Linked DNA regions of Alkalihalobacterium alkalinitrilicum. The protein of the gene in region 2 interacts with the protein of the main gene of each other region in a pairwise test. Links are inferred from orthologs where the notes say so. Each region holds a gene or a part of one and is shown on either strand. Other genes may lie near its edges. The genes, in order: lpdA and pcrA.

Evidence for each region.
Region 1: the proteins of pcrA (region 2) and lpdA interact in binary tests that used the Escherichia coli proteins (3 or more experiments, as listed by UniProt). The link is inferred for Alkalihalobacterium alkalinitrilicum from one-to-one orthologs.

The regions. Positions count from the first base shown.
Region 1 is NZ_KV917368.1:5,260,619-5,269,531, reverse strand. Bases 2,096-4,920 are described here. They hold lpdA (dihydrolipoyl dehydrogenase), read right to left. Parts: upstream 4,301-4,920; coding sequence 2,891-4,300; downstream 2,096-2,890. Other genes in these bases: BK574_RS25480 (dihydrolipoamide acetyltransferase family protein), read right to left, coding at 4,305-4,920; BK574_RS25490 (hypothetical protein), read left to right, coding at 2,407-2,814. In the rest of the region: BK574_RS25500 (FUSC family protein), read left to right, coding at 1-315; BK574_RS25495 (glycine betaine uptake BCCT transporter), read left to right, coding at 381-2,015; more of BK574_RS25480, read right to left, coding at 4,921-5,606; BK574_RS25475 (alpha-ketoacid dehydrogenase subunit beta), read right to left, coding at 5,758-6,735; pdhA (pyruvate dehydrogenase (acetyl-transferring) E1 component subunit alpha), read right to left, coding at 6,739-7,782; BK574_RS25465 (YkyA family protein), read right to left, coding at 8,393-8,913. UniProt on the Escherichia coli protein: Lipoamide dehydrogenase is a component of the glycine cleavage system as well as of the alpha-ketoacid dehydrogenase complexes.
Region 2 is NZ_KV917368.1:3,320,728-3,329,759, forward strand. What follows is about bases 4,640-7,583. They hold pcrA (DNA helicase PcrA), read right to left. Parts: upstream 7,242-7,583; coding sequence 5,037-7,241; downstream 4,640-5,036. Other genes in these bases: ligA (NAD-dependent DNA ligase LigA), read right to left, coding at 4,640-5,020; pcrB (heptaprenylglyceryl phosphate synthase), read right to left, coding at 7,328-7,583. Also shown: Asp-tRNA(Asn)/Glu-tRNA(Gln) amidotransferase subunit GatA, read right to left, coding at 1-1,194; Asp-tRNA(Asn)/Glu-tRNA(Gln) amidotransferase subunit GatC, read right to left, coding at 1,208-1,498; BK574_RS16005 (CamS family sex pheromone protein), read right to left, coding at 1,725-2,897; more of ligA, read right to left, coding at 3,008-4,639; more of pcrB, read right to left, coding at 7,584-8,008; ade (adenine deaminase), read left to right, coding at 8,204-9,032. UniProt on the Escherichia coli protein: A helicase with DNA-dependent ATPase activity. Unwinds DNA duplexes with 3'-5' polarity. Translocates on single-stranded DNA with 3'-5' polarity. Initiates unwinding more efficiently from a nicked substrate than double-stranded DNA.

The DNA.
Region 1 (8,913 bases), 1.9 Mb from region 2 along the record:
AGTGATTTTTCTGATTTCGAATGGGATATTTTAAAAAAGTCAATTGCATCTCTTGCGGCAATCTATAAAGATCCACTCCATCAAATACACAATTCTCATTTCGAATGGATAAACAAAATGAAGGAAAATTTACATTATATAGAGCATGATGACAATGCGGAATTACATATTGTTCAACGTGTTTTTTATGAATTATATATCATACACCAATTAACAGTCGAATTAGCTGAAGTTACAGAAACTGAAAGACAATATTCACTTACTGAACAATCCTATCCAAGTTACGTGTTCCCCACTAAAATACAGTATGATTAATACTCAAAACTATACTTAAGATACTCTTAGTACTATTCTGTCGTTTGGAAAGGGGCTTGAATGTTTTGAAAAAGTTAACACCTGTGTTTTTCATTTCGTTAGTCATTGCCACAGCCTTTATTTTGTGGGGGGTCTTTGCCCCAAACCATCTGGATACAACTACTGCCACCATTCAAAGTTTTATTACTGAAAAATTCGGCTGGTTTTATTTGTTAGCATCGACAGGGTTCCTCATTTTCGCCATATACCTTATCTTTAGTCCTTACGGAAGAATACGATTAGGAAAGCCAGAGGATCGTCCTGAATACAGTTATTTAACATGGTTTGCCTTTTTATTTACTGCTGGTATGGGAATTGGACTTGTGTTCTGGGGCGTTGCCGAACCGATGTATCACTTTTATTACCCACCCAATCCAAATCTTGATCCTTACCAAGCAGCTAGTCAGGCGATGCGGTACTCATTTTTTCATTGGGGGTTACACCCTTGGGCCATTTATGCGATTGTGGCTTTAATCCTTGCTTATTTTCAATTTAGAAAAGATTCTCCAGGTGTTATCAGTGCAGCATTTATACCTTTGTTAGGTGACCGTGTCCATGGTCCTATAGGTACAACGATAAATGTTATCGTTGTATTTGCTACAATTTTTGGGGTCGCTACTTCACTCGGGTTTGGAACGATGCAAATATCAGGTGGTGTTTCACAACTCATACCTGGAGTTAACAATAACCTGATGACTCAGCTTACTATCATCATTATTATTACAATTCTTTATATGTTATCTGCTCAAACTGGACTTAATAAAGGGATTCGTATTTTAAGTAAAACTAATATTTATTTAGCCATTGGTTTATTACTCTTCTTACTTTTTGTTGGACCAACTACATTTATTATGGGTGTATTTACACAAACTTTAGGAAGTTATTTACAAAACTTAGCTGGTATGAGCTTTCGGATTGATCCTTATAATCCCGAAACGAATTGGGTTCAAGGTTGGACGATCTTTTATTGGGCTTGGTGGATTGCTTGGGCTCCATTTGTCGGAACCTTCATTGCCCGAGTTTCTAAGGGAAGGACGATTCGTGAATTTGTGATTGGAGTGTTAGCTGTACCGACAATATTTGGTGCTTTATGGTTTTCTGTTTTTGGAGGTACCGCCATTTCACTTGACCTACATAATAATATCGGAATCATGAATATCATTGAAGAACAAGGGATGGAATTAGCACTGTTCGCTGTATTAGATCAATTTCCTTTAGGTATGGTGATGTCTATAATTGCAGTTCTTCTAATTAGTTCGTTTTTTATTACATCTGCAGACTCGGCAACCTTTGTTCTTGGTATGCAAACGACAAACGGTAGTTTAAATCCCGCCAATTCAGTTAAATTTATTTGGGGACTAGTTCAGTCAGCAGCTGCGGCCGTTTTATTAGCATCAGGTGGATTAGATGCGTTACAAACAGCTTCCATCATCGCTGCACTTCCATTTGCAGTTATAATGATTTTGATGATTTTTTCATTAATGAAGGCTCTCCGTCAAGAGAAACCGATACTTTATCAAGATAAACTACGTATGAAAGATGAAAAGTTGAGGCTTCGAGAAGAAAAATTAAAATTGAAAGAAGAAATTGCAACATTAAAGAAACAAGTGAATACACTTAATGAGAAAAATGAAGTTGATGAAAAAAAAGACGATCAATAGGCAGTATTAATAATTAATTTATAAGATTGTTATTGGCAGTTATCCCCCACTTATCCTTATTTGATTTCTCGAAGTATTGAAATGGGGATATTAGGGTATTACTGCCAATTGTTGCGGGATAATATACCATTAAAAAGGCACTAGGCGGTTGAACTAGTGTTTTTTTATGTTATTTAACTTCTAAATTTGAAGTTTAATATGTTATGATTCCCCACCAATTATTGAATAAATTCTGTTATTTTAGAGACAAAATGATCCTGTTACATAATGATCATGTTTTTATCAATATTTTTCTATTTCATTACATTTATGTTACTTCAAGTACAACCATATAATGGCATGGTAAAATAATATCATTAATCTATCCTTAGTAGGAAGTGAGGTCTAAAAGATGAGACAACATATATCTTACTTGCTCTTAACGACCTTTTTATTTACATCAGGGTGTTGGTCATCAGCGGCAACTACTAATCCACTTGCAACAGACAATACAGAATATATGACTGTACTGTTTTCAAATGAAGAATCGCTATTAGAAGAAGCGAGTTTTTATGATGCATTATTAGAAATGCAAAGATTGTTTCCTGATAAACATTTCCCATTTCAAATTGTTTATGCTTCCGAGCGTAATGTGATTCGTTATTTTAACGTGAATACATACCCAACATTAATGGTTCTTAGTGGTGATGATATTCATTTAGTCATTGAAGGTAAACATTCAAAAGAAGATATTATTGACATGCTTACTAGTACTTTGGAAATGAAAGATAAAGAAGTATCCTTTCATATACATCAATAATATGCTATTTAAAAATATGAAGAGGCTGTCCGAGTGGGACAGCCTCTCTTTTATAAAAAGTCAGAGAAAAGATTTCTTATTTCACTATATGAATTGGCATTCCAAGTGCTACTTCGGCAGTTTCCATCGTAATTTCACCTAATGAAGGATGTGCATGGATCGTTAAGGCAATATCTTCCGCTGTCATACCTGCTTCAATCGCTACACACGCTTCAGAAATCATATCTGATGCATTCGCTCCAGCAATTTGAACACCTAATACTAGGCCATCTTCTTTACGAGTAACCATTTTCATAAAGCCGTCTGTTTCATCTAATGATAAGGCACGACCATTCGCTGCAAATGGGAATTTAGATACAACAACGTCATACCCTTCCGCTTTTGCTTCTTGTTCATTTAGTCCGACGGTAGCAAGTTCTGGACCAGAGAAGACTACAGCTGGAATTGCTAAGTAATCAACTTCAACAGAATGGCCTGAAATCGCTTCAGCTGCAACTTTCGCTTCATAAGAAGCTTTGTGAGCAAGCATTGGTCCTGCAACGATATCACCAATAGCGTAAATCCCGTCAACAGATGTTTTACATTGTTTATCAACTTTAATAAAACCACGCTCATCGATTTCTACACCAATTTGTTCTAAACCGATTTCTTCTGTATTCGGACGACGTCCAACCGTAACTAGAACATAATCAGCTTCAAACGTTTTTGTTTCACCTTTTACTTCAGCTGTCACTGTTACGCCATTTTCTGTTTCCTCTACACCTTTTGCTAACGCTTCAGTGTAGAATTCCACACCGTTCTTTTTCATACGACGCGTTACAAGTTGGCTCATCTGTTTTTCAAAACCAGGAAGAATTTGTTTTCCACCTTCTAATACTACAACTTCTGAACCTAGATTAGAATAAGCTGCTCCAAGCTCAATACCGATATAGCCGCCACCGATCACAAGTAATTTCTTCGGTAGCTCTGTTAAGTTAAGGGCACCAGTTGAACTTAATACACGCTTACTAAACTTAAAGGCAGGAATTTCAATTGGACGAGATCCTGTCGCAATTATACAATTTTTAAATTTGTATGTTTGAGCTTGTTTATCATCCATAACACGAACAGAATCTTTATCAGCGAAATAGGCTTCACCTTTAACGATTTCTACTTTATTACCTTTTAAAAGACCTTCCACTCCACCTGTTAACTTGTTGACAACAGAGGTTTTCCATTCTTGCATCTTAGAAAAATCGAGGTTCACTTTGTCTACTGTAATCCCCATGTTATCTGAGGAGTGAGCATCATGATAACGATGACCTGCTTCAATTAATGCTTTTGAAGGAATACAACCGACGTTTAAACAAACGCCACCAAGATTGTCCTTCTCAACGATTGTTACTTTTTGTCCTAATTGCGCCGCACGGATTGCTGCTACATAACCGCCAGGGCCAGAGCCAATGACTAGCGTATCTACTTCTGTTGCGAAATCCCCAACTACCATTTGCTTATCCCTCCATTAATAACAATTGTGGGTCGTTTAATAATCGTTTGATGTGATTTAACGCATTTTGAGCTGTAACACCGTCAATTAATCGGTGGTCATAGCTAATCGATAAATTAAGAACAGGTGCTGCGATAATTTCACCATTTTTAACAATTGCTTTTTCTTCAATACGGCCAATCCCTAAGATCGCTACTTCTGGATGGTTAATGACTGGCGTAAACCATGCTCCACGTGCTGAACCTAGGTTCGAAATAGTGCATGTTCCGCCTTTCATTTCATTCGGACTAAGCTTTCCGTCACGAGCTTTAACAGCTAATTCGCTAATTTCCTCTGCAATTGAGTATATTGATTTGCGATCAGCATCTTTTACGACAGGAACAACTAAGCCTTGCTCCGTATCAGCTGCAATACCAATGTTGAAATAGTTTTTATAAACAATTTCTTCATTGACATCGTCAATTGATGCGTTAAGGGTAGGATATTTACGTAGTGCGGCTGTTAATGCTTTAACTACATATGGTAAATACGTTAATTTAACACCTTGTTCTGCAGCTGCTTCTTTATATTGTTTACGATGAGCAACAAGCGCTGTTACATCGACTTCATCCATATGTGTTACATGTGGAGCTGTATGTTTAGAGTTAACCATCGCTTTCGCAATTGCTTTTCGGATTCCTTTAAGTGGAACACGCTCTTCATTTGCTCCTTCTGGGATAGCAACAGGCGCTGCCTTTTGCGGTGTTTTTTCAGTTTCAGAAGCCGCTTCTTCTTGAACTGCTGTTGTTGTTTCGGGTTGTCCACCTGCTAAATAGCTGTCAATATCTTCTTTCGTGATGCGACCGTTATTTCCAGTTCCTTGAACAGCAAGAATATTTACGCCTTTTTCACGAGCATATTTACGTACAGATGGCATTGCTACAACACGACGGTTTTCATCGACTTCTGTTTCTGCCACTACTTGTGTTGCTTGTTCTTCAGTTTTTGATGCCTCAGCTTTTGCTTCATCTTTCGCTGGGGCTGGAGCTTCTTCTTCATGATCACCATGAGCCGATTGAGGTGCTTCACCTTCAAAATCAATCGTCACGAGCACGTCACCAACTACAGCTACCGTACCTTCAGTTACTTTTAATTCTAGTATTTTACCTTCAACTGGTGATGGAATTTCAACAACAGCTTTATCGTTTTGGACTTCCAGTAAAATATCATCTTCTTTTACTTCGTCTCCTGGTTTAACAAACCATTTAACAATTTCACCTTCATGGATACCTTCACCGATATCAGGAAGTTTGAATTCAAATGCCACGAAAAGCGCCTCCTTTTAATTCAATTAGATTGAGACTTTTAGTTATAGTCATAAGATTAATGAAAGACGGAAAAGTTTAAAAATAGGTTATAAATTCGTGAAAAAAGACTGAAAAAGAAACCTGCTAAACTTCTTTTTCAGTACTTACTCATTAAAAGTTAACGACTTGCTTTGCTTTCTCAACGATATCTTTATAGTCAGGAAGCCATACATCTTCGGCTGCAGCGAAAGGATAAACAGTATCTGGAGCTGTTACACGTAGTACAGGTGCTTCTAAATGAAGGATCGCACGTTCAGTAATTTCAGCCATTACATTGGCAGCTACTCCTGCTTGTTTTTGAGCTTCTTGCACAACAATAGCACGATTTGTTTTTTCAATTGAAGCAATAATCGTATCGATATCTAATGGACTCACTGTACGAAGGTCGATGATTTCAGCATCGATTCCTGCTTTTTCTAATTCTTCAGCAGCTTTTAGTGAAGAGTGGACCATCGCACCATATGTAATGATTGAAATGTCTTTTCCTTCACGTTTCACATCTGCTTTTCCTAGAGGAATTGTATACTCTTCTTCAGGAACTTCACCACGGAATGAACGATACAATTTCATATGCTCAAGGAAAATAACTGGATCATTATCACGAATTGCAGAAATTAATAAGCCTTTTGCGTCATATGGAGTTGAAGGATAAACGACTTTTAACCCTGGTGTCTGAGCCACTAGACCTTCTAAGTTATCAGCATGTAATTCAGGTGTTTTCACCCCTCCACCTAGTGGTGAACGAACCGTAATTGGTGAATGGTATTTACCACCTGAACGATAACGCATACGTGACATTTGCGCTGCAACAGAGTCAAATACTTCGAAAACAAAACCAAAGAATTGAATTTCCATTACAGGACGGAAACCTGTTAAGCCTAATCCGATGGCTAACCCACCAATACCAGATTCTGCTAATGGAGTATCAAATACACGCTCTTCACCGAACTCGGCTTGTAATCCATCGGTTGCACGGAATACTCCGCCGTTTTTACCGACGTCTTCTCCAAATACGAGAACATTTTCATCTCTTTTTAGCTCATTACGCATTGCATCTGTAATGGCTTGAATCATCGTCATTTGCGCCATGGATTATTTCGACTCCTTTGCTTTATATTCTTCCATTTGCTCTTTTAAGTTGTATGGAAGTTCTTCATACATGAACTCGATTAAATCTGTCACTTTTTGCTTCGGTGCAGCATCAGCTTTCTTAATCGCTTCTTTAATATCTTCTTTTGCTTTTTCTACCATTTCATTTTCCATATCCTCAGTCCATAGATTTTTGCCTTCGAGGAATTTACGGAAACGAACTAATGGATCTTTCTTTTCCCACTCATCGTCTAAATCACTTGTACGATAACGAGTTGGGTCATCTCCTGCCATTGTATGTGGACCATAACGGTAGGTCATTGTTTCAATTAAAGTTGGCATACCTTCATTTATCGCACGTTCACGAGCTTGTGAAGTAGCAGCATATACAGCCAAGATGTCCATTCCATCCACTTGGATACCTTCGATCCCAGCAGCGACTGCTTTTTGCGCAATTGTTTTAGCAGCAGATTGCTTTTCAACAGGTACGGAAATCGCAAATCGGTTATTTTGAACTATAAATATTGCAGGTGCTTGGAATGCCCCAGCGAAGTTCATTCCTTCGTAGAAATCACCTTGAGATGCACCACCATCACCTGTATACGTAATCGCAACGTTCTTTTTGCCTTTTCGTTTTAAACCTAAAGCGACACCAGCAGTTTGCACGATTTGCGCACCAATGATGATTTGTGGCATAAGAACATTTACACCTTCTGGCATTCTTCCACCTTCATAATGTCCACGTGAGTATAAGAATGCTTTATATAGTGGGAAGCCATGAAATACTATTTGCGGAATGTCACGATATCCAGGTAAGATCCAATCTTCCTTTTCTAAGGCATACTGAGAACCTAACATAGAAGCTTCTTGCCCAGAAACTGGTGCATAAAATCCTAAACGTCCTTGACGATTTAATGAAATCGCTCGTTGATCCCAAATACGTGTATAAACCATACGACGCATCATTTCTTGAAGTTGCTCATCAGATAATTTTGGCATTGCAGCCTCGTTAACAACTTCTCCTTCTTCATTTAAAATTTGAAACATTTCAAACTGATTTTCAATTTGTTCTACAGTTTTTGTACTCAAGCTCTTCACCTCTTCCTTTCTAATAAAAGCCTTAACGGCATTTTTGGACTTTAACTAAGCAGCATTGCATTTTAGATCAAATTATTAAAAGTTATATGAATACCCACTTTCTAGGATACCCATCTTACCTTAATTCCAATACACTTTTTACAACGCTCTATGCAAGTCAACCAGTCTTTTTTTAGTTAAGTATTTATGTAAATACATCAAGGTAACTACTTTTTATTTCTCGGCAGGTCTATGTATAAATTCTATTAAATACCCTGTGCAGTTACCCATTAACCAAAAAATATGATGTTTTAAAAAACTGTATTAGTCTTTTTAGATAGTAACTAATACAATACTTCTTTCAGCACTTAGTCTACATCACAAAGTTTTCCTTCGTCAATCCTTTTGCTTAACAATTTATCGAAATTTTTACCTGAAGTTATTCATGTATAATTTAAAACAGTGTGTTATATATCAACACCCAAAACTAATAGTACAGATAGAAACACCTTCTTTTCAAAGCAGTGTCCTTCAGCACAAAAAAAGGAAATGCCTATACGACACTTCCTCTTTTGACCCTTTACTCATCAAAGGTTATATTCAAATCAGCCATAATATAAAACTCTTTCTTTTCTTCGTTATACACTTCAGTGTACTCATTAAATGTATCTTTTGCTTCCATCACACTTACATACGCTTCATTGATTTCATCAATTTTTTCTTGTAATTCATCAATCGATAAATCTTCTTGTTGAAGCATCGTATATAATTCCTCGTCTAAATTTAGAGCATACTCGTATTCATCATACAACGATTGATAGCTTTCAAACCTGCTTTCCATCGCTTCCATTAATTGAAGGGCTTTATTTTTTAAGTCCTCTTCTTTAATTTCTTCGATTTCAGGTTCTATTTTCAAGAATTCCTCATAGCCAGCTTCTATACTCATTTTTTCTTTATCCATCAATTGTTTTCTTTCTTGAACAATAGCAATCGCTTCCCTCGATAGGTCTACAATTTCATCAAATTCAGACATACCTAACTTTATAATTTGTTCGTATATTTCATGTTCTTTTTTTTCAGCTGCCACTAGTGGTTCCTGTT
Region 2 (9,032 bases):
GACATCATAGTTTTCAAATACGTCTTCAAAGTCTTTTTTAATTAATGTACGAACTTTTTGAGCTTTTTTATAGTAAGCATCGTAATAACCTGAGCTAAGTGCATACGTTCCGAGCATAATGCGGCGCTTTACTTCATCACCGAATCCATTACTTCTTGTTTCTTTATACATTTCAATTAAATTAGCAGCATTATCCGAACGCACGCCATAACGAACGCCATCAAATCGAGCTAAGTTGGCTGAAGCCTCTGAAGAAGCTAGTAAATAGTACGTTGCAACTGCATATTTTGAGTGTGGTAACGATACTTCTTCCCATGTAGCGCCTAATCCTTCTAACACTTTTAAAGATTCTAAGATGCGATTCTTAACATCTTCATGAACCCCTTCAGCTAGATATTCTTTTGGCACTGCAATCTTTAAGCCTTTAACATCTTCAGTTAAAGCTGATAGATAATCAGAAGTATCAATATTAGCAGAGGTTGAGTCCATTTTGTCGTATCCAGCTAATACTTGAAGTACTAGCGCATTGTCTTCAACCGTACGTGTAATCGGACCAATCTGGTCTAAAGATGATGCAAATGCGACTAATCCAAATCGAGAAACACGACCATAAGTCGGCTTTAATCCCACAACCCCACAATAGGAGGCAGGTTGACGAATTGATCCTCCAGTATCTGAACCTAACGAAAACACAACTTCTCCTGCTGCTACAGATGCTGCAGAACCTCCACTTGACCCTCCTGGTACATAATCGGTATTCCATGGGTTTCTAGTATTAAAAAAACCTGAGTTTTCCGTTGATGATCCCATCGCAAACTCGTCCATATTAAGTTTACCGATTGTCACAGATTGTGCCCCTTGTAAATTTTCGATGACGGTTGCATTATGCATAGGTTCAAAGTTAGCTAATAACTTACTCGAACAAGTTGTCGTTAAACCTCTAGTTACAATGTTATCTTTGATTCCTGCTGGAATCCCGAAAAGCAGTCCCCGTTCAGCATTTGAATTAAGTGCTTCATCTAGCTTTTTGGCATAACCTCGTGCTCTTTCTTCATCTAATGTTACAAATGCCTTAACCTTTTCATCAACAGCATTAATTCTTTCATATGATGCGTTTACTAATTCTGAAACAGACACTTCTTTGTTATGTAAGCGATTATGTAAATCAGAAATACTTCCACCTAATACTGACATTAATACTCCTCCTCTACTCAAGGATCGACGGAACTTTTACTTGTCCATCCTGCTCATCTGGTGCGTTCTTTAATACCTCTTCTCTCGGTAACGATGGTTTTACTTCATCTTCACGCAATACATTACGTACATCAAGTACATGTGTAGTCGCCTCAATACCATCCGTATCTAGCTCATTTAGTTGCTCAGCAAATGAGATGATTGCATCTAGTTGTTGTGTAAACATCTCCGCCTCTTCTTCTGTAACAGATAAACGTGCTAAATGAGCGACATGTTTCACCTGATCTTTTGTGATACGTGCCATTTTTCCACCTCCAAAAAGCGTTCATTTTCACAATAAATAGATCATACCAAATTACGTACTAATAGGCAATAAACCCCATTATAACAACACTTGTCAAATAATCGAAATATTACAAGAAAAAAATGCGCCATATAAACAAATAGACGAATTCACATAGGAATTCGCCCTCACCATTACTGTTAATAAGTACTCTACTTGTTAAACGTTAATTGTTACTTATTTTCTCCTAACGATAAACGTGAATAAACGGTTCTTCATTAGGGTTTCTAACAATAATTGCTTCTTGGCCAACAACAGAAGTAATATAAACTTGAATTTTTAAGTTGCTAGGAAAACGTTGAGCAATTCGATCTGCCGAAAACTGCGTTAATGCAATAATCTCAGCCTTCCCTTGAAAACGAATTGGAATTTCAATCGTTAATTCCCTTAGTTGTTCATCTTTATAAGACCCCATTCCAACTACACCAACATAGTTATCAAAGAAATCATTGATCTCATCTTTAAACTTTAAAAAACGTTCAGCGTCATTTCGCTGTTCATTATTTGCAAGAGTAGAAGGGTAAAAATAATACTTTTGATTAATTCCTTGCCACCTATCAATTTGACGTTGTGGCTCAGCAAGACCCTTCATAATAAAATTACCAGGTACGATGGCTTCTCGTTTTTCCTCTTGAAACAGAGCAACAATGATTGGGACATCTTCTAATATTCCACCTTCACGATTTGGGGAACGCAAACGCGCCACCACTTCTTCGGCCATACGTTTGCCTTCTGACTCTAACTTGGACTGATTGATGTCCACCTCGTACCTGTATATCCGACCTTGCTCGTCATAAATTCGATAATTATAAATTGTATTCATGGATAGCCCGATGACAACTCCACCTAATTCAAGCTGTCCATTTGCATTTTCTACGAGATAATTATGTTCTAGTATATGAGAAAGGTAGCGCGGTTGGTTCTCTTCTTGTTCCCTTAATGTATCACCAGATCCTAGTGCAGGATTTAGACCATTTGGATTATCCGATTCATCATATCGCATTAACCAATTATTCAATTCAGTTCTAGAAATATATTGTCCTTCTCTAAAAAAATACTTATCTGGATCGAACCTTTCATTTGCCAGTTCCATTAAACCCAATTCCAAATGTTCTAAATCCAATCGATTGTGTACGACGGCAGTACTAAAGCCTCTAGCTTCTCCATGAGTATAAGAACCATCATATAAGACACTTCGATAATAATTTTCAGGTGTATATACTTCTGGACTCAATTCAACAGTTTGATCTTCCCCATACTCTTCCTCTTCTACTAACTGTTCTTCTGGTTGTAAAAAAGGAAAACAACCTGATAAAAAGATGACACTACAGAGTACAAGCGGTATCGCTCGTTTTATCATCTTCACCACTCCTCATCTATATTTCTAAAATGTTTGTTCATAAAGGAAATCGGTGAATTCCGTCTTAAACAAACGTTTATTTAAGAGGAGAAAATATCCATTTTCGCAACTTAGTTAGCAGTTTCTTGAATGAACTGTTCTTCACTCCATACGGTAATACCTAACTGTTCTGCTTTGGCTAACTTGGAACCTGCATCTTCTCCAGCCACTACTAAATCAGTTTTTTTACTAACACTTCCCGTAACTTTTCCGCCTAAAGCTTCAATCTTTTGCTTCGCTTCATCTCTCGTTAACTGGGTTAATTTCCCAGTAAGTACGATGGTTTTATTTAAGAATGGACTTTCCTTAACATCTTCAGTTGAAGGTAATTTAGGTCCTGTGTAAGTCATATTAACTCCAAGTTCACGAAGTTCACCAATTAAATCTTGTACCTCAACTTGTTCAAAGTAATTAACAATTGAATTGGCCATTTTTTCACCAATTTCATTTACTGATTTCAATGTCTCGAAATCCGCTTCTTGTATCGCTTCTATCGTTTCAAAATGCATCGCTAACGTTTTGGCTGCTTTAGCTCCAACAAACCGTATCCCTAAACCAAATAATAATTTCTCTAGCGAATTTATCTTAGTGGTCTCTATTGCGTTTAGTAGATTTTCAACAGACTTCTCGCCCATTCTCTCTAGTTCTATTAGTTGTTCTCGTTTCAACTTATAAAGATCCGCTACATCTTCGACGAGACCTTCTGCAAATAATTGAGCAATCACTCTCTCTCCTAAGCCATCGATATTCATCGCGTTACGGGAAACAAAGTGTGTTAAACCTTCACGAATTTGAGCTGGGCATTTCGGGTTAATACATCGTAATGCCACTTCCTCTTCAAGTCGAACAAGCTCACTTTCACATTCTGGACAGTGAGTTGGCATATGAAAATCTTGCTCTTCGCCCGTACGTAATTCAAGTAGTACGTTAACAACTTCTGGAATAATGTCTCCAGCTTTCTTTACGACAACCGAATCACCAATCTTTATATCCTTTTCACGAATTAAATCTTCATTGTGTAAAGAAGCGCGTTTCACAGTAGTCCCAGCAACCGTTACAGGCTCGAGGATCGCTGTTGGTGTCACTACCCCTGTACGACCAACATTTAAATCAATACCAGTCAATTTTGTTACAACTTCTTCTGCTGGAAACTTATATGCAATCGCCCATCGTGGACTTTTCGCAGTAAAGCCTAGTGTTTTTTGTTGCTCGAGGGCGTCAACTTTAATTACGATCCCATCGATTTCATACGGTAAGTTAGCACGCTTTTCAACCCAACTTTGGACATACTCAATTACTTCATCAATTCTTTTACAATAACGGCTTTCTTGGTTAATTTTTAGCCCTAACTGTTTTATATAATTCAATGCTTGATGGTGTGAGGTGATTGTTTCGTTTTCAATTCTACTAATTGAATAGAGAAAGATATCAAGATTCCGTTTGGCTGCAACCTTTGGATTTAACTGACGTAAGGAGCCGGCAGCTGCATTTCTAGGATTCGCAAATTTTTCTTCTCCCACAGCTTCTTTTGCCTCATTCAATGTCGTGAATGAGCTTTTCGGCATGAATGCTTCGCCACGAACTTCTATCGTGACTTCTTCTTTTAAGCGCAAAGGAATAGAACGAATCGTTTTTAGATTTTGAGTAATGTCTTCACCTATCGTGCCATCCCCACGTGTCGCCCCACGAACAAATTTTCCTTGTTCATATTTCAATGAAACTGCTAGTCCATCTATTTTCAATTCACAACTATACGTCGGTTCCCCGTTAGTTAAACCTTGCCTTACGCGACGGTCAAAGTCTCTTAAGTCGTCTTCATTGAATGCATTTCCTAAGCTTAACATAGGAACATCATGCTGTACCTTATCAAAAAATGGGAGAGGTTCTCCGCCAACTCGAACCGTCGGAGAATCACTCGTTATAAATTCAGGAAATTGCTCTTCTAGTGAGATCAGTTCCTGCATTAATTGATCATATTCGGCATCCGAAACAATCGGTTTGTCTAATCCATAGTAATGGTGACCATATTCATTTAGAAGCTCTCTAAGCTTTTCAATTCGAGATTTCGCTTCATGTTTTTCCATGTTATCGCCCCTTTCATTACACCTTTTTAATCGGCGCAAATTTTGCCACTAACCGTTTTACACCTATAGGCTTCGGAAAGGCAATATCGAGTTCAATATGTTCTCCTTCACCTTTCTTACTCACGACCGTACCAATTCCCCATTTTCCATGCTCTGCTTTATCCCCAACAGCCCATTCAAACCCTTCTCCACCTGAAGTCGATGCTACAGGTCTTGAAAATGTTACATTTCGTTTAGGCATACTAGGAGAATTAAGACGAGAGGTTTTAGCCCACATTGGCTCAGGCTTTTCCACTTCTTCTAAACAATATTCAGGAATTTCTTTGAGGAAGCGAGAAGGTGCATTCGCATTTGTACGACCAAACAATGTACGACTTCTTGCATTAGTTAGGTATAGCTGTTGCTCTGCTCGAGTAATTCCTACGTACGCTAGACGACGTTCTTCTTCCATTTCTTCCTCTTCAAAAAGAGACCGACTATGCGGAAAAACCCCTTCTTCCATTCCAATAATAAAGACAATTGGGAACTCTAAGCCTTTAGCAGAGTGCATTGTCATTAATGTAACCACTTCTGTTGGCTTTTCCTTATCTTCATCGAGTTGATCAATATCAGCAACAAGCGCAAGGTCCGTTAAAAATGCAATTAACGATTTATCCTCACTGCTTTTTTCAAATTCAACAGTAACGGATAAAAACTCATCAATATTTTCTAGTCGACTTTGTGCTTCTATTGTTTTTTCATTTTTCAACATGTCACGGTATCCTGATTTCTCCAAAACTTCCTCAACAAGTTCAGTGACAGATAAATACTCTTGCATATTAATCCAGTTATTCATTTGCTTCGAGAAATCATCAAGTTTACTAACAACCCTTGCACTGAGTCCAACTTGTTCAATTTCTTGAAGTACTTGAAACATAGAAATTCCTTGATTAGCTCCATATTCTAAAATACGGTCAACCGTTGCAGCTCCAATTCCACGTTTCGGAACGTTAATAATACGTTGCAAACTTATATCATCATCAGGGTTTGAAATTAAACGTAAGTAGGCCAAAACATCTTTAATTTCTTTACGATCATAGAATTTCGTCCCGCCGACAATGTTATATTCAATATTCGATTTAACAAGTAATTCCTCCATCACACGGGATTGAGCATTCGTACGGTAAAGTATCGCTACATCAGAGTTACTACTGCCGCTACGCGTCGCTTCTTTAATTTTTCCAATAACGTAATATGCCTCATCTTGCTCAGTATCAGCTTCATAACGAACAATTTTACATCCTTCTTCATTTTCAGTCCAAAGCTTTTTTGGCTTTCTTTTAGAGTTCTTTTCGATCACCTTGTTTGCTGCTTCTAAGATTGTTTTTGTCGATCGGTAATTTTGCTCTAACAAAATAACAGTTGCGCTTGGATAGTCTTTTTCAAATGAAAGGATATTAGCAATATCCGCACCACGCCAACGATAAATAGATTGATCCGAGTCTCCAACAACACAAATATTTTTATACTTTTCAGCAAGCATATTCACTAGTACGTATTGAGCTTTATTTGTATCCTGATACTCATCGACGTGAATATATTGAAATTTTCGTTGATAATATTCCAGAACTTCAGGTACAAGTTTAAACAGCCTAATCGTTGTCATGATAAGATCATCAAAGTCTAATGATTGATTTTTCCTTAACTGCTTCTCATACTCCACATAAACTTCCGCTGCAGTTTGTTCATACAGACTACTTGCTGTTTTGGAGAATTCTTCCGCTCTTTTCAATTCATTTTTGGCAGAACTAATCGTACCTAAAATACTTCTGGGCTCAAATTTTTTCGGATCAATATTTTTTGTTTTTAAAATTTGTTTAATCACGGACAATTGATCGGACCCATCTAATATAGTAAAATTGCGGCTAAACCCAATTCGGTCGATATCTCTTCTTAATATTCGGACACACATCGAGTGGAACGTCGAAATCCATATATTTTCGGCAGTTCCACCTACAATTTGAGCTACACGATCTTTCATTTCTCGTGCTGCCTTATTTGTAAATGTAATTGCGAGAATATTGTACGGCGCTACTCCCTTTTCACGAATGATATAGGCAATTCGGTGCGTTAAAACTCTCGTTTTACCACTTCCAGCTCCAGCCATTAGTAATAAAGGTCCTTCTGTATGTTGAACGGCTTTTCTTTGTTCTGGATTTAACCCTGATAACATCTTTTCCATTAATTTACTTTGCACATCCACACCACCAAACATATGTTCTTATCTCGTTTATTTTACTGTATCTTTTTATTTTCAACAACCTATTTTCATACTGCATTTACTGTAGCTAGTGCAGCTTCTATATTATCATAGATGATGTTACCTACGATGATTGTATCAGCAAACTGCGCCATTTCTTTTGCTTGTGCTAGATTTGTAATTCCACCACCATAAAACAATCGAGTATGTTTCAATACCTCTTTTACAGCTTGTACGACAGATGGATTGCCGTATGCCCCACTATATTCTATATAAAATATGGGTAAGCGATACATATGCTCTGCCATTCTTGCGTATGCAACCACATCGTCCTCTTGTAGTTTTGTATCTGCCTCTGTTACTTGCGCTACTTTTGCATCTGGGTTGAGTATACAATACCCTTCCATAACAATTTCATCCCAATTCATAATCGGCCCAAATTCTTTTACAGCTTGGTGATGAAGCTTTGTCACCCACTGTAGATCATTACTATTTAAAATCGTAGGAATAAAATAATAATCAAATCCTGGGGTTAAAGCTTCGATATTTGAAACTTCTAGCACACACGAAACCGAAAATCGACGTATTCTCGCTAATAAACTAAGCGTATTATCGAGCGTGACCCCGTCAGTACCTCCAACGATTATTCCATCTGTCCCAGATTCACAAATTGCCTCTAAATCTCGATCGCTAATTTCTTTATTCGGGTCTAATTTAAAGGCATGCTTCCAATCTTTATATTCAAGCATGACTGTTATCCTCCATCATCGTAACATTTATCTTCACTGAATGATTATATCAAAAATAGCTCGTCATTCTAAGAGCTGACCCCTTTAAAAAATATTGGAACATTTTTATACCAACAACTAACATTTTCTAAGCAACGTTGTTATACTATACAAAATGATTTTAAAAGTTAGAAAAAGATCCATAAGGGGGCTTTCATGATCAATAACATCTATTATTACATTCATACTGCAGCTCGAACGGAACAAGCAGATCTTGTCATCAAAAACGGAAAAATCATCGATGTTTTTAACGGCGAAATCATTGAAGAAGATGTTGCTATTACGAATGGAAAAATTGTTGGGATAGGTTCTTATAGAGGAAATACTTATTTTGATGCAAAAGGGTGTTATATTTGTCCTACTTTTATCGATGGGCACGTTCATATTGAGTCGTCTATGCTTATTCCACAACAACTTGAAAAAGTTCTTGTTCCTCATGGTGTTACGACGCTAATTGCTGATCCTCATGAGATTGCAAATGTTTCTGGCACAGAAGGAATACAATATTTAATTGATAATAGTAAACAATCGTTACTTGATATTTATTTCATGATCCCATCCTGCGTCCCTGCAACTCCATTTGAAAATGCAGGAGCTGTTCTAGAAGCGGAAGATATTACCCCATTTTATAATGACCCAAATGTACTTGGGCTAGCGGAAGTCATGGATTTTCCATCTGTTCTTAATGGCAACGAAAAAATGGTTAATAAACTAACTTCTGCGTTGCAGAGCGGAAAGCTGATCGATGGACACGCAGCTGGTTTAAATAAATACGGGATTAATACGTACCGTGCAGCAGGTATTCAATCGGATCACGAAGCTGTTTCTGCCGAAGAAGCGAAAATCAGACTGCAACGTGGGATGTATTTAATGATACGTCAAGGTTCCGTGGCAAAAGATTTAGAAGCTCTCCTACCTGTAGTGACAGAACGAAATGCAAGACGCTGTTTATTCGTGACTGACGATAAACATCTTGATGATTTAG